Bosea sp. 685: one gene and its partner. The protein of the gene in region 1 interacts with the protein of each later gene in a pairwise test. Links are inferred from orthologs where the notes say so. Each region holds a gene or a part of one and is shown in the gene's direction. Other genes may lie near its edges. The genes, in order: RMR04_RS21685 and RMR04_RS14750.

What was found.
Region 2: the proteins of RMR04_RS21685 (region 1) and RMR04_RS14750 interact in binary tests that used the Escherichia coli proteins (3 or more experiments, as listed by UniProt). The link is inferred for Bosea sp. 685 from one-to-one orthologs.

The regions. Positions count from the first base shown.
Region 1 is NZ_CP134779.1:4,390,378-4,399,440, reverse strand. What follows is about bases 3,689-6,514. They hold RMR04_RS21685 (2Fe-2S iron-sulfur cluster-binding protein), read left to right. Parts: upstream 3,689-4,854; coding sequence 4,855-5,175; downstream 5,176-6,514. Other genes in these bases: RMR04_RS21680 (MFS transporter), read right to left, coding at 5,185-6,423; RMR04_RS21690 (Hpt domain-containing protein), read left to right, coding at 4,300-4,638; RMR04_RS21695 (apolipoprotein A-IV repeat region-like domain-containing protein), read right to left, coding at 3,689-4,032. Outside these bases: more of RMR04_RS21695, read right to left, coding at 1-3,688; RMR04_RS21675 (universal stress protein), read left to right, coding at 6,617-7,039; RMR04_RS21670 (hypothetical protein), read right to left, coding at 7,045-7,647; RMR04_RS21665 (nuclear transport factor 2 family protein), read left to right, coding at 7,768-8,181; RMR04_RS21660 (vWA domain-containing protein), read right to left, coding at 8,194-9,063. UniProt on the Escherichia coli protein: Ferredoxin are iron-sulfur proteins that transfer electrons in a wide variety of metabolic reactions. Although the function of this ferredoxin is unknown it is probable that it has a role as a cellular electron transfer protein.
Region 2 is NZ_CP134779.1:2,813,473-2,822,519, reverse strand. What follows is about bases 3,809-6,618. They hold RMR04_RS14750 (HesB/IscA family protein), read left to right. Parts: upstream 3,809-4,920; coding sequence 4,921-5,316; downstream 5,317-6,618. Other genes in these bases: RMR04_RS14740 (GGDEF domain-containing protein), read right to left, coding at 5,646-6,618; RMR04_RS14745 (TfoX/Sxy family protein), read left to right, coding at 5,327-5,686; RMR04_RS14755 (malate/lactate/ureidoglycolate dehydrogenase), read right to left, coding at 3,809-4,736. Also shown: RMR04_RS14790 (SufB/SufD family protein), read left to right, coding at 1-36; RMR04_RS14785 (tautomerase family protein), read left to right, coding at 36-239; RMR04_RS14780 (cysteine desulfurase), read left to right, coding at 241-1,479; RMR04_RS14775 (SUF system Fe-S cluster assembly protein), read left to right, coding at 1,550-1,888; RMR04_RS14770 (hypothetical protein), read left to right, coding at 1,926-2,255; RMR04_RS14765 (PhzF family phenazine biosynthesis protein), read left to right, coding at 2,343-3,230; RMR04_RS14760 (MmcQ/YjbR family DNA-binding protein), read right to left, coding at 3,274-3,648; more of RMR04_RS14755, read right to left, coding at 3,663-3,808; more of RMR04_RS14740, read right to left, coding at 6,619-6,704; RMR04_RS14735 (DEAD/DEAH box helicase), read right to left, coding at 6,923-8,488; RMR04_RS14730 (alpha/beta fold hydrolase), read left to right, coding at 8,714-9,047. UniProt on the Escherichia coli protein: Is able to transfer iron-sulfur clusters to apo-ferredoxin. Multiple cycles of [2Fe2S] cluster formation and transfer are observed, suggesting that IscA acts catalytically.

The DNA.
Region 1 (9,063 bases):
CGTCTCGCGCAGGCCATTGGACGAGGCGTCGAGCGCGCTCGTGATCTCGGCGCCGCGATCGCGCAGCCCCTCGATGATCGAGGTGCCGCGGCTCTCGATGGCGCGCACCACGGTCTGGCCGACACTGGCGACTTCGCCGGCGATGGCCTCGCCGCGCTGGCTCAGCGCGCCGAGCATGCCGCCGCCGGTCTCGTCGAACATGACGCGCAATTCGTCGGCGCGGGTGCCGAGCGCGACCGTGATCGCGTCCGACTTGCTCTGCAGCGTGTCGGCGAATTCGCGGCTGCGGACGTCGAGCGTGCCCGAGACCGTGTCGAGCCGGTTGACGACCCGCTCCTCGAAGCGCGCGACGCTTTGGTCGAGCGTATCGGCGATCTGCAGGGCGCGGCCGCCCAGCGTCGCATTGATCGCGTCGGCCTTGTCGCTGAGCGTGCGTGTCAGCGACTCGCTCTTGGAGGTCACGACCTCGCCGATCTCGTCGGCTTTGGCCGCAAGCGCGCGGGTGACCTCGCGGCCGCCTTCGGCGAGCACGCGTGCGATATCGACGGTGCGCTCGACCAGGGCCTCGTTGAGCGCGGTCGCCCGCGAGCCGAGATTGCCGTCGATCCGCGCGATCAGCCCGTCGAGCGACTGCCCGATCTCGGCGCTCTTGGCGCTGGAGCGTTCCTCGAAGACCCGGATCTGGAGTTCCATCGCCTGGGCGGCCTCGGTCGTCCGCGCCGCCAGGAGCTCGGAGGCCTCGTTGGAACGTGCCCCGACCTTGTCGGCGAGCGCCTGGCCTTCATGGGTGAGCAGGCGCTCGACCTGGGCGAGGCGCGTCGTCACGGTGTCGGTGAAGCCGCGGGCATTGTCGGCAAGCCTCGAGGCAAGCGCGCCGCCCTGGTTGAGCACGATGTCCTCGAAGGCTGCGAGCCGTGCGCCGAGACCGTCCGTGATCTCGCGGCCCTGCGCGTCGAAGAGCTGGATCAGCGCGTCATGCTTGCCGGCGAGCGCCTCGTTGAGCGCCTGCGAGCGGCTCTCGACCGAACGCAGCATCGATTCGGCGTTGGCGGCGAGCGCCTCGTTGACGCGGCCGCCCTGCTGCGTGAGCGCCAGCACGATCTCGCGGCCGGTGCCGGCGAGCAGGGTCCGGGCGTCCTCGGCATGGATGGTGAAGGTGTCGCGCAGGCCTTGCGTGGCCTCGGTGACGCGCTCGGCGACATGGCGACCATCGACATTGATGGTCTCGGTCAGGGCGCGGGTGGCGTCCGTCATGCGCCGGGCCAGATCCTCGCTCTGCTCGCCGAGCAGGCCGTGGACCTCGCGGCCGGTCGAGACGAGATCGCGGACCATCGCCTCGCGCTGCTCGCCCAGGAGCGCGCCGACCTGGTCGCCGGTCTCGCCCAGCCGGGTGAGGAAGCCGCTCTGCTGCTCGTCGAGCGCGGCGCGGGCGCCGTCGGTCGCCAGCTTGACCCGTTCAGTCAACGCCGTCGCCTGCTCGTCGAGCTGGCGGTTCACGGAATCGCCGGTCTCGCCGAGCCTGGTGATCAGGGCGCTGCTGCGCTCAGTCAGCACGCCATGCACGGAGCGCCCGACATCGGTGATGCGCATCACCAGGGCCTGGCTCTCATTGCCGAGCAGATCCTTGATTTCGAGCCCGGCCTGCGAAACCTTGACGGTCATCGCGCCGGCCTGCTCGTCGAGCAGCGCGCTGACGCGCGAGCCGGTCTCCGACAGGCCCGAGATCAGGGCGGCGCTCTGCGTGCCGATCAGGCCGTGAAGCTGCTCGCCCGCCTGGCCGAGACGCTCGACCAGCGCATCGCCATGCTTGCCGACGAGGACGTCGATCTCCTGCGTGGCCTGTCCGAGCCGCGAGACGAGGGATTGGGTGCGCGCCTCGAGCAGGCTGTCGACATCCTGTCCCGCCCCGGACACGCGCGACACCAGCGCCTCGCTGCGGCTGTCGAGCAGCCTGACGGTCTCGCCGCCAGCGTTGGAGACGCGCGTGACGAGGGCGTCGCTCTGCTCGTTCATCAGCGCGACGACATCCTTGCCCGCGCCCGACACAAGCGAGACCAGGGCTTCGCTTTGAGCCGCGAGCAGCCCCCGCACCTCCTGGCCCGCACCGGTGACGCGCGAGACCAGGGTTTCGCTATGGCCATCGAGCAGCTTGACGGCCTCATTGCCGGCGCCCGAAACGCGCGAGACCAGCTTGTCCGCCTGGTCGTCGAGCAGCGCGTGGACGGTCTCGCCGGTTTCCGCCAGGCGCGTCACCAGGCTGCCGCCCTGTTCGGTGAAGAGCCCGTGGACCGAGGCGCCGACCTCGGTGATGCGCGAGGTCAGATCCTGGCCGTGGCGGCTGACGGTATCGCCGATCGACTTTCCGGCCTCGTCGACGCGCAGGATGATGGCGTCGCTGCGCTCGCGCAGCACGTCGTCGACCGTCCGCGCCGTCTCGTTCAGGCGTGTCACCAGGGTCTCGCCCTGGGTACCGATCAGGCTGTTCACGCTCTCGCCGATCTCGAGCAGGCGCGAGGCGATATGTTCGTTCTGGCGGCTGAGCAGGCCGTGGACGCCGCGTCCGACCTCGGCAAGACGCGTCGTGACGCTTTCGCCTTCCTCGGAGAGCGAGGCGCGCAGGGTTTCGCCGGTTTCCGCGAGCTTGGCGCCGAGCGCCTCGCTATGCCCCTCGATCAGCGCGATCATGCCGCGGCTGGAGGTTTCGAAGCGCTCGGCGACATCGGCGCCGCGGGTCGAGATTTCTTTGGCGAGGCCTTCGCCGGTGAGGCGCAGCGTCTCGTTGACGGTCTCGGCGCGCTGGGCCAGCGAATCGGCGACCTGCGTGCCGGTCTCGCTGATGGCGCGGGTCACGTCCTTGGCGCCCGTGGTCAGGCCCTCGGTGAGGATGGCGCCGGTGCGTTCCAGCGAGGTCGCGATCTCCTGGGCGCGGCCGTCGAGCAGCGTCGACAGGTTGTCGCTGGCTCCCGCCAGCCGCTCGCTGACTTCGCCGGAGGTGATCTGCAGGCGCTCGACAAGGTCGTTGCCGCGGCCGCTGATCTCGTCGACCATGCGTTCGCCGGCGCGTCCCAGCGCCAGCGTGATCTGGTCGCCCTTTTCGCCGAGCGAGCCGGTGACTCTGTCGCCGGCCTGGGTGACGGCCTCGGCGATGACGCGGCTGGCGTTGTCGAGGTCCTTGGACAGGCTCTCATGGGCGCCGCTGATGGCGAATTTCACACGCTCGGCATTGCCGACGACCGCTTCGCGCTGCGTCACGAGTTCGTCGATCAGCGAGCGCAGCCGGATCTCGTTATCGGCATAGGCGCGCTCCAGCGTGGCGATCTCGCCGCGCACGATCGTCTCCAGCTCGCCGGCGCGCGCCACCGCGCGCTCGATGCCGTCACCCATCGCGGCGACTTCGCGGCGGATGGTCTGGCTGAGCGAGAGGATGGAATCGGCGCCGACGATCTCGGGTTCGGCGAGCCGCAGGGCGACTTCGGTCATGGCGCGCGAGACGAGGCGCATCTCCTGGGTGCGCCGGTAGAGCGCTGCCAGGACGAAAAAGAAGATCACGGGCGCGCCGGCAAAGAGCGCCAGCAGCGTCCACTCGCCGATACCGAAGGCGGTGAGACGCTCGGAGAGGCCGTTGGAGAGGGTGCCGTAGCGGCTGACCAGCAGGAAGAAGGCGCCGCCGAGCCAGCCGAGCGAGGCGAGCGCAGCAAACCAGTAGGGACGCAAGGAGGGGCGGGCGGAGAAGGCCTGGACCAGCGAGCTCGAATCGCGCCGGTCGTCATTGGCGACGCGGCTCGTATCGGGCGCGATCAGCGGGCGCTGCGTCGATTGCGGCGGGGGCGCAGCCTGCTGCGGCTGGACGGGCGCAGCCGTTTCGACGCGGGGAAGCTCGATCTTCAAATCGGTGTCGGCGGTCATGGGCAGCTTGGGCTCGGCTGCCGTGCCGGTCTCGGCGTCGTCCTTCGGCTGGTCCAGCCGCAGCGCCTCTTCGATCGCCGACATCGCGGCTTCGGTCGGGTCTTGGAGCTTTTTTTGCCGGGTCATGCTTGCCGCCTCGCTACGCCACTGCCGATGGGCGCCCGCTCGTGCCTTCGCCGCGATCGCGAGCCGCCTCTGGCTCTCTCGCTACGGAAGGACACTGCGCCCATCATTTACCAGTTGTGAAGGGTAGTGGACGCACCTGGTGATGGGAACCCATTTGAGTGGCTGATTCACAAACGTCGTTAACGCCTCGTTCACCATGATGGCGCTTGTTTGCAGCTAGAACCGCCGCATCCGCGGCTCTCCGAACGTCATCGCCTCGAGCCTGAAATGCCCCAGACCGCCATCGACCTCGCTCATCTCGCCCGCCAGACCGGCGGCGACCATGCGTTGGAGCGCGAGCTTCTCGCCCTCTTCGCGCAGCAATGCGTCCGCCATCTGCGCACCATCCATGCCGGCGCCGACGCCCAGACCCGGATGGACGCAGCCCATACCCTGAAGGGCGCGGCCCGCGCCATCGGAGCCTGGCAGGTCGCCGATGCGGCCGACGCGATCGAGCAGCATCTGGCCGAACCGGATTCGCGCCGGACGGAAACCGCGATGGACGCCCTGGCCCTGGCCGCCGCCGAGGCGCGCGCCGCGATCTCACGGCTCGACTGCGCGGCCTGAGCGGCATCAACTCCTGAGTAACGCCAGAGCCGTTTCCGATCCGATTGGGTCGTTCAACCGCTCTGGTTTTTACTCTAACGCGTTTTCTTCACGCGAACCGGTGCCCACTTCGCTCGAAAACGCTCCGGCCCCTTTCCGCTCCTGTTGGAAAAGTCCTTTCCTCGACTATTGGAAATGCTCTAAGCGGAGCGCGTCATTCGCCCGCTGGAGTTCATGATGCCCAAGATCACCTTCATCGACGCTCAAGGGGAAAGCCGGACCGTCGAGGGCGAGACCGGTTCCACCGTGATGGAAGTCGCCGTGCGCAACGGCATTCCCGGCATCGAGGCCGAATGCGGCGGCGCCTGCGCCTGCGCCACCTGCCATGTCTATGTCGATGACGCCTGGGCCACCAAGACCGGCCATCCGGAGTCGATGGAGGAGGACATGCTCGATTTCGCCTTCGACGTGCGCCCGACCTCGCGGCTGTCCTGCCAGATCAGGGTCAAGGACGATCTCGACGGCTTGATCGTGCGGACGCCGGCCCGGCAGGGCTGACTCTTTCGCTCATTCCGCGGCGACGGGAACGGCCTGCGTCATCGTGGTTTCGTTGCCAGGCGCTGGATGGCGCGGCACGAGGAAGGCGAGCGAGAGCGACACGGTCGCGACGCCTGCGCCGATGATGAAGACGATTGCCGGGTCGTAGATCCAGATCAGCCCGAAGGTCACCGGCAGGAAGACCGCTGCGATGTGGTTGATGGTGAAGGCGACCGCCGAAGTCGGCGCGATGTCGGCGGGATCGGCGATCTTCTGGAAATAGGTGCGCTGGGCCAGCATCAGCGTGGTGAAGATGCCGTCGATGACGAAGAGCGAGCCGGCGACGATATAACCCAGTTCGGCGAAATGCCCGCGGCTCGCCAGCGCATAGCCGACGAAGACCGCGACCAGCGAGACGTTCTCCATCTGGATCGTGGCGCGCTCGCCAACCCGCCCGACGAGCTTGCCGAGCATCGGCCCCATGAAGGTGTTGATGCCATAGGTCGCCAGCAGCAGCGTCGCCGTGGCCGAGACGTCGTAGCCGAAGCGCTCGACCAACAGGAAGCCACCGAACGCCATGAAGATCTGCCGGCGCGCGCCCGACATGAAGGTCAGCGCATAGTAGAGCCAGTAGCGCTTGCGCAGCACGAAGCCCTTGTTCTGCGGAATCGTGCCCTGAAAGCGCGGAAACAGCAGCCAGACCACCAACGCCAACGTCGCCGTGGCGAGGCCCGCGACCATGAAGACGACGACATAGCCCGGCTGGAAAACCCGCCAGACCACGGCGATCGACCCGAAGGCGAGGAGCTGTGCCATCGCGGACGCGCCGGCGACCTTGCCGAGCAGCCGCGGCGCTTCTGCTTTCGGCAGGAGCTGGAGCTGCAGCGATTGCTGCGAGGTCTCGTAATAGTGGAAGCCGAGCGACATCACGGTCGTGGTCAGCAGCAGCCCGCCCAGCGTCGGATAGAAGCCTGTGATGGCGATGCCGATGCCGAGCGTCACCAGGCTGAGATAGGCCAGCATCTGCTCGCGCATGATCCAGAACAGGATGATGGCGGTGAAGGCGAGGAAGCCCGGAATCTCGCGCACCGACTGCAGGATGCCGATATCCTGGCCGGTGAAGCCGGCGGCTTCCTTGGAGAAATTATTGATCAGGGCGTTCCAGCTGGCAAAACCGAGCCAGTTCACGAAGGCCAACACCATCAGGAAGACGGTCGGGGATTGCAGGAGCGTCCTGAAGCCGCGCGGGGCGGAAGGGGCGTCGATCATCGGACGGCCTGGCAAGAGGAACAGCCTAGTAGAGGAACAGCCTCTAGCGTGCCGCGGTACTCTTAAGGCCGGGCGCGGGAGCGTCAATTCCGTTCCGTCATGGCGCCCATGCACATGCGTGGTTCGCAGCGGATCGTGGTATGATGCGGTCGCGAAAGCAGGACGTCACGACGCCAACAACCAGGAGAATGCGATGTACAAATCGATTCTGGTTCCTGTCGATCTCGCCGAGGCCGATCTGGCCGATCCCGCGATCGCCGCGGCTGTTGCCTTCGCCGAAACGTCCGGCGGCACGATCAGGCTGGTCTATGTCCGCTCGCTCGTACCGATCACCTATATGGAGTTCGTGCCGGCCGATTTCGATTCGGAGCAGCAGAGCGACGCCGAGGCGAAGCTCGCCACCATTGCCGCCGCCGTGCCGCTGCCGCCCGAGTTGGTCTCGGCCAAGGTGCTGGTCGGCTCCGTCCATGGCGAGGTTCTGGCCGAGGCCGACGCCAGCGGCGCCGACCTGATCGTCATCGGCTCGCATGAGCCCGGCATCTTGGCCTATGTCATCGGCTCCAACGCCTCGACCATCGTCCGGCGGGCGAAATGCTCTGTCCTGGTCGTGCGGTAGGCGGTTCAGCCCGCCCGTCCTCCGGGCACCAGCTCGTCGGGCACCTCGCCGCTTGTCAGGTCGCGCGGCCGGTTCAGCCTGATCATCGGCCCGACCTGCCAGTACGAGGCCGCCGCCAGCAGCACGCCGAGCCAGCCGGCCGCATACGCGCCCTGCTGGAAGGCGCGCGCGGTGAAATAGGCCAGCATCAGCAGGGACAGCCCGCCGACGAAGGCAAGCGCCAGCCAGAGCGCGAAGGGCTTGCCGGCGACGAAACGGGCCTTGGGGTTGGCGCGCTGGACCTCGCCTGCGAGCGCCGTGACGAAGGCGTGGTAGCCGGCGTCGTCGCGCTCGACATCGGTCAGCGAGCGCCAGGACAGGTTGCCGAAGGTGATGTTCTTGCCGTCGCTGAGGCGCAGCTGCGTCTTGTAGCCCTTCGAGCTGATATTGCCGGGCGCGTAGAAGAAGCGGACCTGCTCGATTGCCGCCAGCCTGACGCGATCGACCTTGCGGGTGGTGTCGATCTCCAGCGCGTCGCCGTCGAGCCTGTAGGCGATCTCGAAACCGATCGGCTTCGGGCGCTGGCGCCAGACCGGGGGAGGGGTGTCGTCGTCATGGTGAGGCTGCATGGCCGCGAGCCTTAGCGGCTTAGCCAGCGCTTGTCTCGACCACCATATCAGGAGACCCTCTGCCGAAGGGGCGCGAGGAACCGCTGGTGGCGGCTCGGGACGGTCACGATTGGAGGCTGCATGGTTGATGGCGGTCCACTCAACGCTGAGACGGAATCGCTTCTTGTGTCGTTACGAGAGCTTGAAGAGCGATTGTTGATGTCTCAGGCTCGCGCTTCGCGGGCGGATGTCATGGCCTTGCTTGCCGACGACTTCGTGGAGTTCGGTCGTTCAGGCCGAATCTACGACAAGTACCAAACGATGGAGGCGCTCGCCGGCGAAACGGATCAAGACGCTTCGGTTGAGCGAACGGCCCGCGATTTCCGCGTTTGCTTGCTCGCCGAGGGCGTAGCGTTACTGACATATCGGTCGATGCGCCGAAGCACAGTCGATGAAATCGAGGTGCATTCGCTTCGAAGCTCGATCTGGAAGTTGATCGACGATAGCTGGCAGATGGTTTTTCATCAGGGAACGCCGACACGTGCTTTTCCATGATGATGGGGGAGGCTAGCGCGCCAGCACCTTCATCGCCCCGTCCAGCCCGTCCAGCGTCAGCGGGAACATGCGGCCGGCCATCAGCCCGCCGATCTGGCGGATCGACTGGGTGTAGCTCCAGAGATGCTGCTGCACCGGGTTGAGCCAGACAGATTTTTGGAAACGTCCCGTCAATCGCTCCAGCCAGACCTGGCCCGCCTCCTCGTTCCAATGCTCGACCGAGCCGCCCGGCATCGCGATCTCATAGGGGCTCATCGAGGCGTCGCCGACGAAGACGACGCGGTAATCGGCCGGATAGGTCCGCAGGATGTCCCAGGTCGGGATGACCTGGTCGTGCCGGCGGCGATTCTCGCGCCAGACCCGCTCATAGGGGCAGTTGTGGAAGTAGAAATGCTCGAAATGCTTGAATTCGGCGCGGGCCGCCGAGAACAGCTCCTCGGCCAGCTCGACATGCCAGTCCATCGAGCCGCCGACATCGAGGAAGAGCAATACCTTCACGGCGTTGCGCCGCTCGGGCCGCAATTTCACGTCGAGATAGCCGTGCCGCGCGGTCTCTGAGATCGTCGAATCGAGGTCGAGCTCTTCGGCTGCGCCGGTGCGGGCGAATTTGCGCAGGCGGCGCAGCGCGATGCGCAGGTTGCGCACGCCAAGCTCGCGGGTGTCGTCGAAATCCTTGAATTCGCGCTTGTCCCAGACCTTCACCGCGCGGAAATTGCGGTTCTTGTCCTGGCCGATACGGACGCCTTCGGGATTGTAGCCATAAGCGCCATAGGGCGAGGTGCCGGCGGTGCCGATCCATTTCGAGCCGCCCTGATGGCGGCCCTTCTGCTCCGCGTGCCGCAGCTTCAGCGTCTCCCAGAGCTTCTCCCAGCCGAGCGCCTC
Region 2 (9,047 bases), 1.6 Mb from region 1 along the record:
CTGCGCGAAGCCTCCTCGGTGGTGAGCGCGGTCTGATGCCCTACATCAATCTCCAGATCACCAAGGGCGCGACCCGCGAGCAGAAGGCGGAGATCGTCAAGGAGTTCACCGACACGCTGGTGCGCGTGCTCGGCAAGAATCCCGCGAACACGCATATCGTGATCCAGGAGATCGAGCGCGAGAACTGGGGCCATGCCGGCGCCCTTGTCGACAAGCCGCGCGAGCCGGGAAAGGCGTGACATGAACGCGATGGCGAAACCTTACGACGTCGAGGCGGTCCGCAAGGATTTCACCATCCTGTCGCGAGAAGTCTACGGCAAGCCATTGGTCTATCTCGACAATGCGGCCTCTGCGCAGAAGCCCGAGGTCGTGATCGAGGCGATGACGAAGCTGATGCGCGAGGACTACGCCAATGTCCATCGCGGCCTGCACTACCTCGCCAACGCCTCGACCGAAGCCTATGAGGCGGCCCGCGAGAGCGTCCGGCGCTTCCTCAACGCGGCGCATCTGGAGGAGATCGTCTTCACGCGCTCCTCGACAGGCTCGCTGAACACGGTCGCATCCTCGCTCGGGCGCTATCTGAAGATCCAGGAGGGTGACGAGATCATCCTCTCGATCCTGGAGCACCACTCCAATATCGTGCCCTGGCACTATTGGCGCGAGCGGCAAGGCGCGGTGATCAAATGGGCTCCGGTCGACGAGGACGGCAATTTCCTCGTCGAGGAGTTCGAGAAGCTGATCACGCCGCGCACCAAGGTGGTCTCGCTGACGCATATCTCGAACGCGATCGGCACGATCGTGCCGATCGCGGAGGTCGCGGCGATCTGCCGGGCCTACAAGATCCCGCTGGTCGTCGACGGCAGCCAGGGTGCGGTGCATCTGCCTGTCGACGTGCAGGCGCTGGGCTGCGATTTCTACTGCTTCACCGGGCACAAGACCTATGGGCCGACCGGCTCCGGCGTGCTCTGGGGCAAGCGTGAATGGCTGGAAAAGCTGCCGCCCTATGAAGGCGGCGGCGAGATGATCGTCACCGTCAGCGAGGACGCGATCACCTATAACGACCCGCCGCACCGCTTCGAATCCGGCACGCCGGCGATCATCGAGGCGGTCGGTCTGGGCGCGGCGCTCGACTACATGATGGCGCTCGGCCGTGAGAACATCGCGGCGCATGAGGCGAGCCTCAACGACTACGCCATGAAGCGGCTCGGCGAGATGAACTCGATCCGCATATTCGGCAAGGCCCGGCAGAAGGGCGCCATCATCGCCTTCGAGATGAAGGGCGCCCATGCCCATGATGTCGCGACCGTGATCGACCGGGCCGGCGTCGCGGTTCGGGCCGGCACCCATTGCGCCATGCCGCTTCTGGCCCGATATGGAGTGACATCGACCTGCCGCGCTTCATTCGGGCTCTACAACACGCTCGAGGAAGTCGATAAACTGGTCGAAGCCCTGCGGAAGGCCGAAACGCTGTTTGCGTGACGGCTGATCGCCTGAACTGGAATGAGCGATGACCGATACTGCCGAGGAACTGAAGCCGAATGCGCCGACCATGGGCGCGAGCTCCAGCCTGCCGCCCGAGGAGATCGATCGGCTCACCGACGACATCGTCGCCGCGCTGAAGACGGTCTACGATCCCGAAATCCCGTCCGACATCTACGAACTCGGCCTGATCTATCGCGTCGACATCGCTGATGATCGCCAGGTCGCGATCGACATGACACTGACCGCGCCGGGCTGTCCCGTCGCCGGCGAGATGCCGGGCTGGGTGGAGAACGCTGTCAGCACCGTGCCGGGCGTCTCGGGCGTGACCGTCAACATGACCTTCGATCCGCCTTGGGACCAGTCGCGCATGTCCGACGAGGCGAGAGTAGCACTCGATATGTGGTGAGCTGGACGCTCTCCCGCTGCGCATGCATGATGGCATCATGCGCATGACGAAGTGGGATTACGTCGCTTTTCCGATCCTGGCGGCGCTGCTGCTTGGCGTGACCTATGGCGCCTTGCGGCTGGTCGGTTTCTTCGGTCTCGGCATCCTCGGCCTCGTCATCGGCTTCATCGCGGTGCGCATGGACCTGGAACGCGACGGGGCGAGCAGCGGCCTTGCCGCGCAGTTCAAGGCGCGCGAACGTATGTCCCGCGCGGAGCGCGCCGGCTTGCATGCGGAACAAGCCTTTCGGTTGAAGCCGCTTTTCGTGGCGCAGGTCGTCGCGGCCGGCTTCATCATTCTCGGTTTTGGGCTCCATTTCCTGCTCTGATCGATCGCATTCGCTTTGTTCATTTCTGCGAGCCGCGAAACGGTGGCATCTGAAGCCGGGGCGTGATGCCGCCCGCCGGAGCCAGCCATGCGCAAATATGCCTATGAGACCGTCGACGTCTTCACCGAGACCCGTTTCGGCGGAAACCAGCTTGCCGTCTTCACCGATGCGCGCGGTCTCTCGGATGCTGAGATGCAGTCGCTTGCGGCGGAGATGAACTACAGCGAGACGACCTTCGTCCTGCCGCCGAGCGATGCCGCCAACGACGCCCGCGTGCGCATTTTTACGCGCAGTCACGAGATGCCCTTCGCCGGACATCCCAATGTCGGCACTGCCTTCGTCCTGGCCCGCCATGGGCGGGATCGCGACAGTGTGCTGCGCTTTGAGGAGTTGGCCGGGCTGGTCGAGGTCAGGGTCGCCAGCAACGCGCAAGGCGAGGTTCAGGGCGCCACCATCGCCGCGCCCCAGGCTCTCTCCACGGGAATAGAGTTGCTGGTCGAGGGGATCGCGGCCTGCGCCGGTCTCCAGCCCTCCGACATCGTGGTCGCCAACCATCGTCCGGTCCGCGCTTCGGTCGGTGTGCATTTCGTCCTTGCCGAGGTCGCCGCGGATGCATTGTCGAAGGCGCTGCCGGACATCGCGGCCTTCCGGGCCCTGCGTGACGCGACGCCCGCGCTCGAGGGCCGGCTCGCGCTGTTCATCTATGCCCGCGACGGCGCCACGATCCGGGCGCGGATGTTCGCGCCGCTCGGCGGCACCTGGGAGGATCCCGCAACCGGCAGCGCCAGCGCCACGACGGCTGCGCTCCTGCTATCCCTTCAGGGCGGCGAGACGGCAGAGTTCACGCTGACGCAGGGCGTCGAGATGGGGCGGCCGAGCCTGCTCAAGCTCAAGGCCTGGCGCGCGCCCGACGGCATCCGCGCCACGGTCGGCGGTTCCTGCGTGCCGGTGCTGCGCGGCGAGGCGCTGCTCTAAGGAGTCTCGTCTGGTCCGAAATCGCGGCGGGATACCGCGCGTTTCAAGCCTCGAGGCCGAGTTCCGCGCGGACGCGTTTGCTCAGCTTGGCGGCGATCAACCGGTGGCTCTCGCGCAGATAGTCCAGCAAGACCTCATCGGGCATGCCCTCATCGGTTTGACGCTGGATCCAGCTCATGCCGCGTGAGGCGAGGTAGGGGGCAGGGCGCAGGCCCGGCTGCTCCTTCAGGATGTCGTAGCTCGCCCAGGAGCATTTGAAGGTCACCGCGAAGGCCTCGTCCGCGCTCTCCCTGGCGATGGCAAAGACTTTGCCGCCGACTTGGCCGCCGACCTTCCAGACATGGGCATCGCCCCATTGCACGACATGGCTCGTGGCGGGGAGGGTGGCGCAGAAGGCGTCGTATTCAGCGAGCGTCATCGTCGCTGCCCTGTTCAGTAGCTCTCGGCGTCGATGCCGAAGCGCTTCGCCGCCGCACCGATCTGCGACCAGGTCTCGTCGTCGAGCGGAATGCCGGCCGTGGCCCGTTCGACCCGCGTCGCGCGCTCCTTGTCGCCCGGCGCCAGGACGGGATTGGCCTCGTCCTGCGGTTTGGCGGCGCGCACGAAGGCAAGATAGCTCTCGATCCGGCTCTTGCGGAGCGAGGCGTCGGGCTCCAGCCGGGCAGGGTCGATCAGCACGCCGAAGAGCGAATTGATGATCCAGCTCTTCTGCGGCTTCTCGTCGATGCGGGCGGCGCCCATCAGCCCGGCCGAGAGCAGTTCCGCGATCAGTGAGAGGCCTGCCCCCTTATGGTCGCCGAAGGGTAGGAGCGCGCCCAGCGGCAGGTCCGGGATGGCGTGCTGGAAGACGTGCTTGGGGTCGGTGGTCGGCCGGCCCTCGCCGTCGATGATGTAGCCCGGCGGCACCGGAACGCCCTTGTTCAGCGCGACGCGGGCCTTGCCATGGGCCATGCGGCTGGTGGCGAAATCGAGGATGATCGGATCGCCCTCCGGCACCGGAATGCCGATCGCGTGCGGGTTGGTGCCGAAGCGCGCTTCCTTGGCGGCGAAAGGGGCGACGATCGGTGCGCGTCCGGCGACATTGACCCAGAATAGTGAGATCAGCCCGGCTTCGGCAGCAACTTCCGCATAATGGCCGATGCGGCCGATATGGTGGGAATCGAGCAGGTTCAGGATCGCGACACCGCCGGCCTTCGCCATTGCGCCAGCCTGCTCGACTGCGTTGCGGGCAGCGGGCTGGCCGAGCGCGACCTGCGCATCGACGATCAGGAAGGGAGCAGCGTCGAGCCGGGCTTGGGGCCTGGATTGCGGCTTCAGATTGCCGTCGGCCAGCGACTGGAAATAGAGCGGGATCATCCCGACGCCATGGCTGTCATGGCCGCTCAGATTGGCCAGGACGAGATGGTCGGCGGTCTCCCGCGCCTCGGCTTCCGTCCAGCCGGCCTTGGTGACCATGTCGCGGATGAGGGCGCGGAGCGCTTCGGGGCGGTGCGTGCGGTAGGTCATCGTCTGTCGTCTTCGTCCCTTCTTCGAGGCGGCCACAGTGCATGAGCGGGCGCTTCACGCAATGCGCGCAGTGAAAGGACGGCCGTGCACTCCGGCATCTCGACGTTGTGCTCACCAATCCTTATGTTGTGGACTGCAATCTTGCTTCATCGGGCCTTTAACCCGATCGAGGAGGGACACTCTGATGTTTTCGATTCCAGGCCTGAAGGTGGTCTCCCTGACCGACGCGGCCGCCTCGCGCATCCGCGAGATCATGGCGCAGTCGGCGCTCGACAATCCCGACGCTCCGGCGCTCGGCCTGCGGGTCGGCGTCAAGAAGGGCGGCTGCGCCGGCATGGAATACACCTTCGAGGTGGCGCGCGAGACGGCCAAGGGCGACGAAGTCGTTTCCGAGAAGGACGCGACCGTGATCGTCGACGCCAAGGCCGTGCTGTTCCTGCTCGGCACCGAGCTCGACTTCAAGACCGACCGCTTCTCCTCGACCTTCGTATTCAACAACCCGAACCAGGTCTCGGCCTGCGGCTGCGGCGAATCGGTCGAGATCAAGCCCCGCGCCGAGAGCGCGCTCGCGGCGCACTGAGCCCGCCGCGATGGATGCCGAAGGCATCCGCGAACTCTTCGCAGATATCTTGCCGGTGCGGGTGCGCAGGTTGTTCGGCGGTCTCGGTGTCTATGACGGCGAGACGATCTTCGCCCTGGTCTTCAAGGGTGACATCTATCTCAAGATCTCTCCTGCGACGCTGGAGCGCTTCGTTGCCGCTGGCTGCCGGCCTTTTACCTATGAAGCGCGCAGCCGTGAGCGCGCGCTCGGCTATTGGAGCCTGCCGGATGCCGCGCTGGATGACTTGGATACGTTGAGAATCTGGACGGATCTCGCGCGCGAGGCGGCGCGGCAAAAGGCGTCTCGCCTCAAGCTACGCGGCTCAAGGCTTCGAGCGCCTCTTCGGTGACGGTGCGGTTGCGGCCGTCGCGCTTGGCTTGCATCAGGGCCTGGTCGGCGCGGTCGACGAGCGAACCGGCGGTATCGCCGCGACGATAGCCTGCGACGCCGAGCGAGATGGTGATGCGGCCGAGATTCTCGTTGGTCGAGCGCTTTACGAGTTCGCGCGTCAGCAGGGCCTGGCGCACGGTCTCGGCGCCGAACTTGCCGGCGACGAGGTCGGCCTCCGGCAGGATGATCGCGAATTCCTCGCCGCCGAAGCGGGTGATCACCGCCTTTTCCTTGAATTTGTCCCTCATGGTGCGGGCAACGAGGCGCAGCACCTGGTCGCCGGTGAGATGGCCATGGGCGTCGTTGAACTTCTTGAAGTAGTCGATATCGGCCATGACCAGCGCGAAGGGCTCGCGGCGCAAAGTCGCCTGATCGATCGATTTCTGCAGCATTTCCTCAAAATGGCGGCGGTTGGCGAGGCCGGTCAGCGGATCGGTCAGAGCCTCGGCGCGGGTCATCTCCAGCGCCTCACGGAGATTGCGGATCTCGTTGGAGCTGTTGCGGAGCTGGGCTTCGAGCTGGGTCTTGCGGGAGACCTCCTCGCGCGTCGACAGCACCAGCGCCTCGACCCATTCGCGCAGCCTCAGCCGGTCGGCCGGCGGCGGCACGTCCTCCGACATGGCCGAGAGGCGGCCATGATAGCGCTCGCTGGACACAAGCGTCTTGTCGACCAGCGACATCAGCCCGTCGATCTCGCCCAGCACTTGGAGGCTCGTGCGCTCGGCCTGCTTGGCAAGCCGGTCATTGCCGATGAAGCGCTCATAGAGATTGTCGATGTCGGCGACACCGACCTTGCCCTCGCTGCCGGCGAGGATCGCGTTCATCGCCATGCTCACGGCCGGCATCTCGCCGCTGAGATGGGCGTACCAGACCTCGAAAGCGCGCGGATAACCCGGGGAACCGTGTTCGCGCATCGCCGCGACGACCTGATCGGCCAGATCACAGGATTGAGCGGAAATCTGCGCGTGGTCGCTCATTGCCGATAGCCCGGACATGAAGCCGGTTCATGGCTTTCGACCATGACAGCCTCGATTGCACATCGAAGCGGGACATCCTGTCCGTCTCAACGGCGGCATGCGCCCGTTCATGGCCGCTGCGCTAACAGCAGCCATTCGGGAAACATGACGCCTCTGAGTTAATGCCAGGTTATGCCCTAAGGTCAGATCTTATTAGAGGCTGTTATGGACTCTGGGATTCAGCCGACCTTGACGGGACGCATCAGGAAGGCCGGCACATGATCGCCGAGCCCCTTGACCTTGGGACCATCATCATCGTCGCGCCGACGCGGCTCAGCAGCGCGCTCAGGCCTGGCGGCGCGAGGCTCGGGGCCGCGCTCCGGCTTGGCTGAACGAGGTTCCGGCGCCCGCTCCGGCTTGGCGGCCTGAGGAGCGGGGCTCTCGCCACGGATCTTGGTCTTCGTCGGCCCGTCCGCCTCGGGGCGACGGCGGCGCGGCGCGGCTTCGTCATCGGAGGCGGGGCGTTCCACCCGGATCGGGCGCGGTGTCGTCTCGGGCTCGGCGCGAGGGCCGCGCTCGGGGCGACCACGGCCACCGCCACGCGCCGGACGGCGATCCTCTCCACGTCCGCCGCGACCGCCATGGCGCTCCTCGCGCGGAGCGCCGGGCGGCAATGTATCGACGCCGCCGCCTTCCCAGGCGATGGGCTGGCCCATCAGCTTCTCGATCGCCGTGACGAGCTTCTCGTCATGGCGCGTCACGATGGTGAAAGAGGCACCCTCGCGGCCGGCGCGGCCGGTGCGGCCGATGCGGTGGACGTAATCCTCGGCATGGGTCGGCACATCATAGTTGAAGACATGGCTGACCGCGGGGATGTCGAGCCCGCGGGCGGCGACGTCGCTGGCGACCAGGATCGGGTTCTCGCCGGTGCGGAAGGATTCCAGCGCCGCCATGCGGGCGTACTGGTCCATGTCGCCATGAAGTGAGACGGCCGGGAAACCGTGCTTCTGCAAGGACTTATGCAGCGTTGCTACATCGCGCTTGCGGTTGCAGAACACGATCGCGTTCTGCAGATCCTTGGCTTCCTTGATCAGCTTGCGCAATGTCTCGCGCTTCTCGAAATCCTGCCCGTTAGAGGCGATCAGGCGCTGCGTGATCGTGGTCGCCGCGGTTGCCGGGCGCGAGGCCTCGATGCGCACCGGATTGTGCAGGAACTGCTCGCTGATGCGCGTGATCTCGGGCGGCATCGTCGCGGTGAAGAACAAGGTCTGCCGCGTGAAGGGCACAAGCTTACACACCCGCTCGATGTCGGGGATGAATCCCATGTCGAGCATGCGGTCGGCCTCGTCGATGACGAGGAGCTCGACACCGGTGAGTAGCAGCTTGCCGCGCTCGACGTGGTCGAGCAGGCGGCCGGGCGTCGCGATCAGCACGTCAACGCCGCGGGTGATCTTGGCGTCCTGGTCGCCGAAGGAGACACCGCCGATCAGCAGCGCGACGGAGAGCTTCTGGTTGACGCCGTAGCGGGAGAAGTTCTCCTCGACCTGGGCGGCGAGCTCGCGTGTCGGTTCCAGGATCAGGGTACGCGGCATCCGGGCCCGGGCGCGGCCGTTTTCCAGAATGGTCAGCATGGGCAGGGTGAAGGCTGCCGTCTTGCCTGTACCGGTCTGGGCGATGCCGAGAACGTCGCGGCGGGCGAGAACGTGGGGGATGGCCTGGGCTTGGATCGGGGTCGGCGTGGTGTAGCCTGCAGTCGTGACCGCAGTCAGAACCTTTTCACTCAGGCCGAGTTCGGCAAATGACATCGATTGTTGCGCTTCTTCAGGGTCGGTTACTCGAGGCGGGATGACCTATCAACCGCGACGGTGGCGCGACATCTCTTTCCAGCGCGCCTTCGGACTTCCGTGCAATGCAGAAAAAGCGCGGCGAAGTCAATAAACTAGAGAGTGATGTCGAAAACTGGGGCATGGCTTTCGAACGGCATCGCGCTTTGAATTTGGAACGAGGCCATCACGGATATGATCGACGCCATGCAGGAACCGCTTGTTCTGATCCCGGGGTTGAGCTGCGACGCCTCCCTCTATGCGCCGCAATGGCCGGCTCTGGCCACTGGGGGCAGGCCGATCCTCGTCGCCGAGCACGCGCGCGACGAAACTCTCGACGCCATCGCGCGACGGCTGCTCGCTGCGGCCCCGCCGCGCTTCGCGCTCTGCGGCCTGTCCATGGGCGGCTATATCGCTTTCGAAGTGATGCGGCAGGCGCCGGGGCGCGTCACGCGATTGGCGCTTCTCGACACCAGCGCCAAGCCGGCGACGCCGGAGACGAACACACCGCGCGAACAGATGATCGCCCTGGCGCAGAAGG